One region of the Cytobacillus sp. Bva_UNVM-123 genome, then DNA from elsewhere that is predicted to be linked to it. Evidence: predicted binding sites of a transcription regulator. Region 1 holds the regulator's gene; each other region holds the start of a gene.
The links. The regulator Rex, encoded in region 1, represses fermentation and respiration genes when NADH is low (regulators of the CRP and FNR family bind a similar motif). The targets are predictions, from matches to a motif close to TTGTGAAATATTTCACAA.

Region 1 (3,218 bases):
CTTCTGCTTTGAGCCCTTTTCGTCGTTGAGGCACGAACTAAATTTCGTTGAATAAAATCTTCAAGCTTAGCTACTTCTTGTTGTTGCTTTTCATAAAGCTTCATATCGCGCTCATAGTTTGCTGCCTTCAGTTCGAGATAAGCACTATAATTTCCGATATATTTCTTTATTTGTTTTCTTGATAATTCATAAACTTGCAAGACGACCTTATCTAAAAAGTATCGATCATGGGATACGATTAAAATAGCACCGTCATATCCTTGTAAATATTGTTCTAGCCACGATAAAGTATCAATATCAAGATGGTTTGTCGGCTCATCCAATATTAAAATATCAGGTTTTGTCAGTAGTAGCTTACCGAGAGCAAGCCTTGTTTTCTGCCCACCGCTCAATGCTGCTATTTTTGTATCATAGCTAAAGGATTGAAAGTTTAAACCATGGAGAACAGAGCGAATATCTGATTCGTATTGATAGCCCCCTTGTTCTTTAAATTGAAGCTGTCGGGTGTCATATTCAGATAAAATTCGCTCATATTCTTTATGATTGGCAATTAAATCAGGATCTGCCATCTTTTCTTCAAGCTTACGCAGTTCTTTTTCCTGCTTTTTTAAATGAGCGAAAACGGTTAACATTTCATCCCAAATAGAGCGATCTGATTCTAATCCTGTATGTTGAGCGAGATACCCAATTTCTACTTCTTTTGGCTTGATAATTTCACCCGCATCATAAGAAACTTGTCCAGCAATTATTTTTAATAGGGTAGACTTACCGGCTCCATTACGGCCGACAAGAGCAATTCGGTCTCGATTTTGTACTTCTAGCTTAATATTCGTTAAAATAGAATCGGCGCCGAAGTTTTTTTCTAGCTGATTTATTTGTAATAAAATCATTTCTTTCACCTCTATACTCTAGAGATAGTGTAACCTATTCATATATGTAGGGCAATAAAGGGATGCCTGCGGGTAAAAAAAAAGATATGTGAAGAAACATACATAGCTTTCACAATTGGATAAAAATAGTGTATGATTTTAAAGAGAGGGGTTTTTATATGGCGGATTTTACACATTTTAATCAAGAGGGTAGAGCTAAAATGGTAGATGTCAGTGCTAAGCCTGAAACATTCCGAACCGCAATAGCTTATTCTAGTATTACTGTAAATAAAGAGATCTATGAAAAAATTACATCAAACAAAATGAAAAAAGGCGACGTTCTTGCGGTTGCTCAAGTAGCTGGTGTCATGGCTTGCAAGAAGACATGGGAGCTAATTCCAATGTGTCACCCAATCCCATTAACAGGTGTGGATATCTCCTTCTCATGGGAGCCACGTGAAGAAGAGTATAAATTGATAATTATGGCATCCGTGAAAACAAAAGGAAATACTGGTGTGGAAATGGAAGCGCTAACAGCGGCTTCTGTATGTGCTCTAACAGTTTATGATATGTGTAAAGCTGTTGATAAAGGGATGATTATTGGTAAAACCTATTTAGTAGAAAAAACTGGCGGCAAGAATGGTGATTTTAAAAGAGAAATTCTTTAATAAAATCAGTGAGAGAGGTTTATTTTGTGCTCAAGAAAATAAAACTCTCTCTCAAAACGATTGAAGAATTTAGCTTGTATGTAATTGAAGGTGAAGATCTGACGGAATTATGCCAAGGCAAACTTATTTTTCAACGCTGCATTTGGGAGAGGGGAAAATGGAATGGCAAACGAGACAATTAAGATTCCACAAGCGACAGCAAAAAGACTTCCACTATATTATCGTTTCATCAAAAATTTGCATGCATCAGGCAAGACTAGAGTTTCATCTGCGGAGCTAAGTGATGCAGTGAAAGTTGATTCAGCAACGATTCGAAGAGACTTTTCATATTTTGGTGCACTAGGGAAAAAAGGCTATGGCTATAATGTCAATTATTTGCTATCGTTTTTCCGAAAAACATTAGCACAGGATGAACTTACGAAAGTGGCACTTATTGGGGTAGGTAATTTAGGAACAGCCTTTCTAAATTATAATTTTCTTAAAAACAATAATACAAAAATTGAAGTAGCATTTGATGTATCTCCTACTAAAGTTGGTACAACGATCGGGGATGTACCAATCTATCATATGGATGCGCTAGAAAAGATTATCGCTGAGCATCAAATAGAAGTAGCGATTTTAACAGTACCAGCTCTAGCTGCCCAACCGATTGTTGACCGAATCGTGCAGAGTACGATTAATGGCATTTTGAATTTTACACCTGCACGTCTCTCTGTACCACCTACAATTAGAATTCATCACATTGACCTTGCTATTGAACTTCAATCACTTATCTATTTTTTAAAGCACTATCCTTCAGAAAAAGAGAATTAAAAAGCGCAAATTTCATGATAAAGGTAGTAAATGGTAAATGATTTTCCCATATAAAAGAAGAGGCTGGGACATAACTAAATTTCCACTTTGTAAAACCGAATGATATTTTAAGGAACAACGTACCAAAAAAGTAAAAACCGAACTATTACGAAGTACTTAATTGTCTTTTCGTAAAATAGTTCGGTTTTTTTATAGGCTAAAATATTTTTGTCCCAGCCTCTTCATTTTTTTTGTTGATCATGTTTCATTCTAAAATGCAAAGCGATCAAGCGCAAACCTGAACCGATATCAAAAGTTGCCAGGATAATAAGAAAATAAGTAAAAATCCCCCACCCTTGCTCTCTCTCTATGTATTGAATAGCAATATAAGTGAAGAGGATGCCGAGTATAATATAAAAAATACCTGAAACTAATGGTGACCTTCTCATAAAAATCCTCCAATAAAGGCTTGAAATTGTTCCATTTTCTTTAACCAGTTTTCAATTTTATCTTGATTAAACTGAATCAAGACGACGAGCGTATTCATTGCTGTATGGGCAAAGATTGGCACGATAATCCGCTTTGTTCTCACATAAAGGAAAGCAAACGTAAAGCCCATCGCAGTGTATAGAAGAATATGTTTGAAATCAGTGTGGGCAATAGCAAAAATAATCGAGCTAATAAGTCCTGCAAAAAAGAAATTTAGTCGTTTATATAATGTACCAAAGATAATTTTTCGGAAAACAATTTCCTCTAGAATTGGCCCGATGATCGAGCTGACTAGAATGACAATGGGAGAAGCTTCAATAAGTCTTAAAATGTCTTGCGTGTTTTCAGAACCCATTTCAATCCCAAGCAATCTTTCAATATTGGCGGCAACCAATTGGGC
Region 2 (3,218 bases), 2.0 Mb from region 1:
CTTCTCAACTTCTTCTTGTAAGCTTTTAATATAAAATCATCTAAAGAATAAAAACCAATTTGATCTCGTTTACTCATATCTTGTTTTTTCAACATCTAAATCAGCTCCTTTTCTCCATTTTACCAAGAAAAAAAGACAAAGTATCGAATAATCAGATACTTTGTCTACAGTCTGAGGTTGAGAAATTATTTTCTCAACCTTTTTTTCGGTGTTTTTTTATTTTCACTCAATATTTTCTACATTTAAACACTTAGTTTCACAGTAATAGCCTTTGCCGCCAACATAAACTTTTTCTATTTCATTCTTGCTATTGGTTGCTAATTTAACTAATATTTCGGAAGGCGAGTGTAAAGAATAACCTTGTTCAAATACATAGACTTCTTTTTGCAAGTAGTGCTGTTCATAAAGGTAGCAAGCTAATGCACCGTTTGAAGTTCCAGTCGCTGCTTCTTCATTGATGTCGTATAGTGGAGCAAAATTTCTGCATATAATTCGATTGTCATTAAAAGTATATAGATGCATCCCGACAACATTATAATACTTGCTGATTTCTTTAATTTTTTCAAAATTAGGTTGCAGTGCATGTAATCGTGTTTCGCTTTTTATAGGAATTAAAATATCTTTTAAGCCCGTGGAGACAATTTGAATTGGGTATTTATTGTCTATAGCTTTAATGTCAAAACAGTCGATGAACTCGTTTGGAGATACAACATCATAGAATATCGGTTTGTTTTGTTCCATGAATATGATGTCATCTTTTATGGTAATAGTAAGAACACCGCTGTTCGTTTCAATCGTATAGCGATTCCTGAAAAGTTTATTTAAATGCATCAGTATCGCGAAAGAGCCAATTGTGGCATGACCACATAAATCAACTTCTTCTTTTGGTGTAAAATACTCAAATTTATAATCAGCAATTTCAGATTCTGATATAAATGCGGTTTCCGCATAGCCCAGTTGTTTGGCTATTGCCATTTTTTGAGTAGTGGACAATGTATTCTCAATAAATACCACTCCTGCTTTATTTCCGCCTTTATGATCCTTGCTAAATGCACTTGCAACATAAACGGATATTTTCATAAGACACCTTCCTTCCTCACTTATAGTAAATTGTAGCATAGAAAACACTAGTTAAATGTTGTTGGATAAATTTGCTATAAAGAAAGAGACAAACTATTTTTTAGCATCTGAACTCTCCAAAAATAGTTTGTCTACAGTCTGAGACTGACTAATGTCAGTCTTTTTTTATGTCCAAACTTTCAATGCACACGAAGCTAATTCCTATTAAAAAAGCAACAAACCATTTATTTTGTCTAAAATATGACAAAAGTGTACGGTGTGAAGTACTTCACAGTTTCCACTATCTCGATATTGTTACAGTGAAGCTAAGCTAATAATTCAAATAAATTATTAAGATTTGAAAGGGAGAGATTTTTATGAAGAAGCGTTCACCTTTACAAAATCGTCTCAAATATTTAAAACCAATAGAAAAACAAGCCAATAATCATAGCCAAACAACTTATGAAAATCGAAATTGGGAACAAGCATATCGCCAAAGATGGCAGCATGATAAAGTTATTCGTTCCACACATGGAGTAAACTGTACCGGATCATGCAGCTGGGATGTTTATGTAAAGGATGGCATTGTCACATGGGAGGGTCAAGCATTAGATTATCCTTCAACTGGACCTGATATGCCTGACTTTGAGCCGCGCGGTTGCCCTCGTGGAGCAAGCTTTTCGTGGTATATTTACAGTCCATTACGTGTGAAATATCCATATGTTCGTGGTGCTCTTTTAAATATGTGGCGTGAAGCCTTAAAAGTGAATGAAAGTCCGTTAGAAGCTTGGAAGAGCATTGTCGAAAACCCTGAAAAAGCTAAGGCATACAAGCAAACACGGGGAAAAGGTGGACTAGTTCGGGCTGAATGGGATGAAGTATTGAAGCTAATCTCAGCATCTATGCTTTATACAATCATTAAATACGGTCCAGATCGAAACGTCGGCTTTACACCGATTCCGGCAATGTCGATGGTAAGCTATGCTTCTGGTTCACGGTTTATGCAATTAATGGGTGGTCCAATGCTTAGTTTCTATGATTGGTATGCTGACCTCCCTCCTGCTTCACCACAAATTTGGGGAGATCAGACAGATGTACCTGAGAGCAGTGACTGGTACAATTCTGGTTATATTATGACTTGGGGCTCAAACGTTCCGCAAACAAGAACACCTGATGCTCATTTCCTTGCAGAAGTACGATATCGTGGAACTAAAGTTGTCTCTGTTAGCCCAGACTATGCTGAATCGACCAAATTTTCTGATGACTGGATGAAAGTAAAGCAAGGTACTGATGGTGCGTTAGCAATGGCAATGGGACATGTTATTTTAAAAGAGTTTTATGTCGAAAACCAGCATGACTATTTTATTAATTATTCAAAACAATATACTGATTTCCCTTTCGTCGTCACATTGAAAAAAGACGGAGACCATTTCATCCCTGACCGTTTCCTCAATGCTGTTGATCTTGGGAAAAATACTGGAAATGGAGAGTTTAAACCTGTCCTTTTTAACGAATTAAATGGAAAATTTGTCATCCCACATGGAACAATGGGGGCAAGATGGGAAGATAAAGCAAAATGGAATTTAAAAATGCTGGATGAAGAAACTGGAGAGAACATTGATCCAAGACTATCCTTCCAAGGTATTGAAGAAGAAATTGCAACCGTTAAAATTCCATATTTTTCACATGATGGAAATCGAGTGCTCTATCGCAATGTGCCAGTGAGAAAAGTAGAAAGCAATGGAAATATTTTTTATACAACGACCGTTTATGATTTAACGTTAGCTAACTATGCGGTTGATAGAGGTCTTGGTGGTGAGACTGCCAAATCACTTGACGATGATATTCCCTTTACTCCAGCATGGCAAGAAAAGATTACAGGAGTGAAAAAGGAACTTGTTGTAAAAATTGCTCGTGAATTTGCGCAAAACTCCCTTGATACAGATGGGCGCTCCATGATTATCGTTGGCGCTGGAATTAACCATTGGTTCAACTCAGATACCATTTATCGGGCAGTATTAAACCTTGTCCTTTTTGTTGGTGCTGAAGGTGTTAATGGCGGCGGCTGGGCTCACTATGTTGGTCAAGAGAAGCTAAGACCTGTTGAGGGCTGGCAAACGATTGCGACTGCAAAAGACTGGTCAGGTCCGCCAAAACTA
Region 3 (3,218 bases), 130 kb from region 1:
TTCGCAGGGAGCCCTGTAATCTTTGCTGCCCACTCTGGTGTTTTTGGCACTCCATCTGTCTCACCCATTACATAACTACGGTAAGATTCGCCAGCTGGAACACCTTCTGGCATATGCTCCTCATCATGACCGACGCAAAATTTATTTAAAAAATCTTGATCGTGGAGATTTTCTGTAAACATGACATACGCCATCGCGGCTATAAGCGCATTATCTGTTGTCGGCTTAACAGGGAACCAATCATCTGCTAAAGCTACATTTGTATCCGTTTTCCGCGGATCAATTGTATAAATTTTTGCCCCTTTTGCTTTTGCCATTCGAAGGTACATATTAAAATGACCAATGATTGTTTCAGCAGGGTTCATACCGTGTAAAATGATCAGCTTTGAATCTAATAGTGGGCGGCAGCTGTTACCTGCTGAGCTTGTACCAAACGTAAATGGTGTCGCAGCGCCGTGCTGTCCGGAGCTATAATTTGAATAGCGTCCTAACAACCCGCCATCACATGCAAGTAGTCTTTGAATGACCGTATCACCACTACCTACTGTTCCCGTTTGCCCTGTTGCATAAAGGCTAAAGCGAGAAGCTGGACCATATTTTTCTTTAATTCGATTATTTTCCTTAGCAATAATTTTTATTGCTTCTTCCCAAGAAATTTCCTCAAATTTTCCTTCTCCCCGTTTTCCAACGCGCTTTAACGGTTTTTTTATCCGATGTGGTGAATAAACATGTTTACGATAACCACGGCCACGTAAACAAGCGCGAATTTGCGGGAATTGTTCATTGTCCGCATTCTCATCTCTTTCGTCATTATCTGTAGAAATACGAACGATTTGTCCATCTCTAACATGAGCTCTAATTAGGCATTTTCCGCCACAATTCAGCGTACTACAAGTTGGAACAATTACTTCTTCAACAGCAGCCTCTGTTGTCTCAGCATTTGCTTTCAGAATAAGGTTTTTTGAATTAACAGTACCACCAACTATTACTGGAGCTGTAACTGCACCTGACCACTTTAAAAAAGTACGACGCTTCATTGCTTTATTTGCAATTTGCTTAAAAAGGTTTTCACTCATTTTCTAAGACCTCCTTTAAGTCTTTCATATATTCATATTCTTCTATAATAAAATTTAATAGAAGCTTGGCGCTTCCCCGATATAATGTGCTAGTCGTAGAAGAAATAATATCAGTAGTAAAGGGGCGAACCCATTGCATTAAATGATTATTAAGCAGCCAATATTGATGAATAATTCCCCTTGCAAAATCATTTTCATTTCTTTCTTCAAATGCGTTCCCAGTATAGTTAATTAAATAAGACATAAATTCTAATTGAACTGAAATATGGTCTTCTGGATCTAAGTTTTCATCTTTATACTGTAATCCAAATTGATGTAACTTTTCTCTTAATTGAAATACATTCTCACCAAACAATGATTGATCTTTTGTAACATAGACAGATTCCCAAGGCGGAGCAGGAATTTTTCCAGCTTCATTAAATATATTGAATGTTGCCAAATATACTTCCCTCTCCCGCTGTTCTATGAAATGAAGATCAGTTCTTTTTAAATCCGTAAAAAAATCTTGTAAATCTTTGTTATCTTCCGTTAATACCTCTATGAACTCAGATGAGAAATTCTCTTTCCAGAGTTGTAAGGTTTCTGTTGCTAAAGGCTTATCAAATACAATTTTTAAAAATGAATAGATCGTTTCTCTGTCTTTACTATTTAAAGAAATTTCCTTATCCATCACTATCTCCATAATTGATGCCTCCCTTCCAAGTTTGTCTTACATTCATATTTCGCTTTTATTCATGCATTAGCTGTTTTTACTAGATACACTTATTTCAACGAATTAAACTAGCTAATGAAAAGGAGAGCCCAATTGATTGTGAATTGATTCACAATCATGATCATTTAGAACCCCATTCGTAAACTGCCTACTTTACGAACGTCCTTTCAATATCAATTCTATACAATAAGTTAGAACATCAGGGATGTGGATTCCTACAGTCTTCAATAGCTGGATTTGTGATCCTTTCACAGCTATTGAAGGCTAGTTCAATGGGATATGTGACTGATCATTGAAGAATTAGATTGACTCCTATCTAACTTCAATTATGAATAATCGAACATTTCTAATTATGGACCAAAAAAAGCCCAGCTTATTTTTTAATACTTAAGCTAGGCTTGCTAAAAACTATTTTTGTTATAGATTGATAAAAGAAAGCAATCTAACAGCAATCGTTAGATTCATCATCTCATTTGAATCATTTAGCTGTAATCCCGTAATTTCCTCAATCTTCTTTAAACGATTCCTCAATGTATTCGGATGAATATGGAGCACGTCAGACACTTCATTAATGATTCCATTGTATTGAAAAAAGACTTGTAACGTTTTAATATATTCTGTTTCAGATTCCTGATCTAACTCTATTAAGCCAGATAGGTAATCCAGACAAAAATCTGAAAGAAGTTCCCCGTGAACATGACTAAGCAAACTGAGTATTCCTAAATCATTAATATGAAATATATTCCTTTTCTCAAACCAATCGCGGCCAAATTGTAAAGCAATTTTTGCTTCCTGATAACTTTTATTTAGATCTATAGTATCTTGATACCATTTGCCAATGCCAAAAATAAAAGCATAGTCTGGCCATTTACTAGAAAGCAATTCTTCTAATTGACCCATTATTTGTTTAACATCATTTTTTCTAGCAAAACTAGCCTTTACTTCTTCATCTTCAATTAAGAGAATAATTTGATCTTGAAATGGAAGAACAATCGTCTTTTCCTTGATATTAGCTGCGTCAGATTGCAAAAATTGGTTTATTTCATCAAACCAATTCATATTTATCATTAATTCATTAGGCAATTCAATGTTCAAAATAATTAAATGATGGGGCTTTTCTAAGTTCCAACCCCAAGTCTTCCCTTGCTTTACCAGCATCCTTTTTGATTCAAACTTATGATAAAGCAAATCATAAATAAAATGTTCTTTAAATCGTTCCTGTTGTTCTTGAAGAACCTCCTCCGTTTGCAATGAGATCGCAGTCAACCCTACTAGTTTATCAATGATTTTTCTTTGCCAACTCATTAGATCCGCTGAAACCACTAGTGCATGGTTCTTCGAGCCAGTAATATTCATATAGTAAAGATCAAATGAATGGCTTGGCTCTTTTATATCGAGTATGTTATCAACTAAAAATATATTAGAATTTT
Region 4 (3,218 bases), 750 kb from region 1:
TCATGCAGCGAAATTACAAATTCCTCATCCTTTTACAGAAAAATTAATAAGCTGTTATGCTCCTCATACTCAAAATCATATTTTGGATAATTTCTTTAAAGATTGGTCTCATAAACTATGACTTAAAAAAGCTGTCCCAAAAGGACAGCTTTTTTTCTTAACAATAAGATATTGATCTTTTGGTATTACTCATTTTTCGTTTTTAATCAGTTGTTTTTCTAAAAGCTCTCATAATGAGGCTTACGATAAAAACTAACACAACTGCTCCAATTAATGCAGGTATAATTGCAAAATTTGCCACTATAGGTCCCCAGTCGCCTAAAATCCATTGACCTAACCATGCACCGACAAAACCAGCAACAATATTTCCAAATATTCCACCTGGAATGTCCTTACCTGCAATCATCCCAGCTATCCAACCAATTATACCACCTATGACTAATGACCAAAGAAAGGTAAACAAACTATCACCCCTTACTGTTTTTTGTAGCTTTTGTCTATTTCATTTTTTTCATACATTCTTCAATAAATTTTTTCTATAAAAAACAAAAAACGGCTCCGATTTATTTCGGCACCGTTTATGTAGTGATTTCTGTTATCTTATGGTATTTCTGGCGTTTCTACTTTCGGCAGTTCACCACTTAAGCTTTCTAAAAAGGCAACAAGAGAATTAACTTCACCATCTGTTAAATTAAGAGGCTTCATTAATACACTCTTATTAGCATGATCTCCCCCACCAACATTATAATAATCAACAACATCCTTTAATGTTTCAAGGCTTCCATCATGCATAAATGGAGCAGTGTGTGCTACACCTCTTAAGCCAGATGTTCTGAATTTACCTTTGTCCTCTTCATTTCCAGTTACTGCAGAGCGGCCATCATCCCCACTCATCCCTAAATTATGATAATTATGGTCGGATAATAGTGGGCCAGCGTGACAAGAAATACAGCCGGCTTTACCAGCAAAAAGCTTCATGCCTTCCTTCGCTTCTGCACTAATGGCATCCTCTTCCCCTTGTAAATAACGGTCAAATGCTGTATCCGTAATAACGATCGTTCTTTCGAATGCTGCAATTGCTTTCGCAATATTGTCTGCAGAAATTTGCTCATTAAATACAGAGTCAAACTTTTCTACATATGCTGGAACAGCATTTAATTCAGTAACAAGTTCATCTAGATTTTGATTCATTTCTACTTCAGATTGGATTGGACCTAAAGCCTGTTCTTCCAAGCTTCCAGCTCTACCATCCCAGAAATTCTCTTTGTAATAACCAGAATTAATAATTGTTGGACTATTTCTCGGTCCATTGAAACCCTCGAAACCAATGAATTTAGCCATTCCATCACCATAACCGGCTCCTGGAGCATGACAAGACATACAACTTTGGACATTATTTCCTGATAATCGTGGATCAAAGTATAATAGTTTTCCTAATTCAATCTTCTCATCTGTCATTGGATTATCTTCTGGAATTGACATTGCACCAAGGACTTCAAATTTTGCTTTTGCTTCTTCAAGCTCTTTATCAACTACATCTTCTTCAACTACTGCATCTTCATTTTTGTTCTCAGGTTTAGCAGCTTCCTCCTTATTACTGCACGCTCCAAGTATGGAAAGTACTAAAACTAATAAAAATATGCTTATTTTTTTCATTAGAGTTTCCCCCAAGCATTTATTGATAATGGAAATAATGGTATTTTTTAACCTAATTTCCATCTCAGAATTATTATATATTTAAAGTTATTATTATTTACGAATCATTTTTGAATTATTTGTGACAAATATCACAAACTTAGTTTAGCCCATTATTAATAATGGAAACATATTTTTCCATAATTCTCACATAATAAGAAAAAAGAGCAAATTTTTTTGTAGATTTCAGCAAAAAACTATCTTATTCAACATTTTTCGTTTAAACTTATTCTGTTTAAGTAATATTTTTTATGGGGGTTACATAAAAATGGTTTTTAAAAAGAAAGACAAGTTTAGTACATTACTTACCGATATCGCATTAAATATGAAAGAAGGAGCTCATTATTTCGCTGACTATAAACTTCGAAATATTAGTGATTTAAAAATCTTCTCTGAAACAATGAAAGATTACGAAACAAAAGGAGATACTTTTGTTCATGAGGTTATTAAAGAATTAAATAATGCCTTTATTACCCCAATCGAACGTGAAGATATTCTACATCTTGCGATGACATTAGATGATGTGATTGATGGAATTGAGCATTGTGCAGCACTTTTTGAAATGTACTCCATTACACAAGCTGATGATTTTATGTTGAATTTTGTTGATGCGATCAAAAATTGTTCAGATGAAATTGTGCTGTCAATCGACCTGCTTTCAAATAAAAAATTATTAGATATCCGTGACCATGCGATTAAAATCAAGGATTATGAATCCAAATGTGATGGAATTCTTCGTCAATCCATTAAACATTTATTCTCAGTTGAGAAAGACCCGATTCGAATCATTCAATATAAAGAAATTTATGAAAACCTTGAAGATATTGCAGATAGCTGTCAGAGTGTAGCGAATACACTTGAAACTATTATCATGAAAAATGCATAAGGAGCCTTACAAATGGATGTAGTATTAATCGTAACAGTCTTGATCGTCATCGGGGCCTTAGCTTTTGATTTTATTAATGGTTTCCATGATACAGCTAATGCAATTGCAACCGCTGTTTCAACAAAAGCGTTAAAGCCGAGACATGCAATCATATTAGCGGCAACAATGAATTTTGTAGGGGCAATGACATTTACAGGCGTTGCCAAAACGATTACGAAGGATATCGTTGATCCATTCACATTAGAAAATGGGTCATTAGTTATTCTTGCTGCTTTAATTTCAGCGATTTTTTGGAATTTGCTTACATGGTATTATGGAATACCTAGCAGTTCTTCTCATGCAATTATCGGATCCATTGCTGGAGCTGCTATTGCTGCTGCAGGTTTTTCAGCAATCCATTATCAAGGTTTCTTAAAAATTTTAGAGGCATTAATTTTCTCCCCACTAATTGCATTTGCAGTTGGTTATATTGTTTATAGCATTTTTAAAATTGTATTTAAAAACAATAACTTGGCAAAAACAAATCGTAACTTCAGGATTTTCCAAATATTCACTGCCGCCTTACAATCCTATACACATGGAACAAATGACGCTCAAAAGGCAATGGGAATTATCACAATGGCATTGATTGCAAATA

Region 2: a site for Rex is predicted at 1,337-1,354, ahead of KDN24_RS13940 (nitrate reductase subunit alpha). Genes of this name have one in related genera too.
Region 3: a site for Rex is predicted at 1,886-1,903, ahead of KDN24_RS03525 (TorD/DmsD family molecular chaperone). Genes of this name have one in related genera too.
Region 4: a site for Rex is predicted at 1,776-1,793, ahead of KDN24_RS07760 (cytochrome-c peroxidase). Genes of this name have one in related genera too.

The regions. Positions count from the first base shown of each region.
Region 1 is NZ_CM177772.1:843,434-846,651, forward strand. It holds gene KDN24_RS04185 (ABC-F family ATP-binding cassette domain-containing protein) at 1-890, opposite strand, end outside; gene moaC (cyclic pyranopterin monophosphate synthase MoaC) at 1,049-1,537, shown strand; gene KDN24_RS04195 (redox-sensing transcriptional repressor Rex) at 1,700-2,350, shown strand; gene KDN24_RS04200 (YdiK family protein) at 2,572-2,778, opposite strand; gene KDN24_RS04205 (CPBP family intramembrane glutamic endopeptidase) at 2,775-3,218, opposite strand, start outside.
Region 2 is NZ_CM177772.1:2,798,695-2,801,912, forward strand. It holds partial or broken gene KDN24_RS13930 (IS1182 family transposase) at 1-36, opposite strand, end outside; gene KDN24_RS13935 (PhzF family protein) at 223-1,080, opposite strand; gene KDN24_RS13940 (nitrate reductase subunit alpha) at 1,437-3,218, shown strand, end outside.
Region 3 is NZ_CM177772.1:716,546-719,763, reverse strand. It holds gene KDN24_RS03530 (DMSO/selenate family reductase complex A subunit) at 1-1,076, opposite strand, end outside; gene KDN24_RS03525 (TorD/DmsD family molecular chaperone) at 1,069-1,758, opposite strand; gene KDN24_RS03520 (PucR family transcriptional regulator) at 2,206-3,218, opposite strand, start outside.
Region 4 is NZ_CM177772.1:1,596,646-1,599,863, reverse strand. It holds gene KDN24_RS07770 (RluA family pseudouridine synthase) at 1-121, shown strand, start outside; gene KDN24_RS07765 (GlsB/YeaQ/YmgE family stress response membrane protein) at 203-463, opposite strand; gene KDN24_RS07760 (cytochrome-c peroxidase) at 601-1,656, opposite strand; gene KDN24_RS07755 (DUF47 domain-containing protein) at 1,964-2,581, shown strand; gene KDN24_RS07750 (inorganic phosphate transporter) at 2,594-3,218, shown strand, end outside.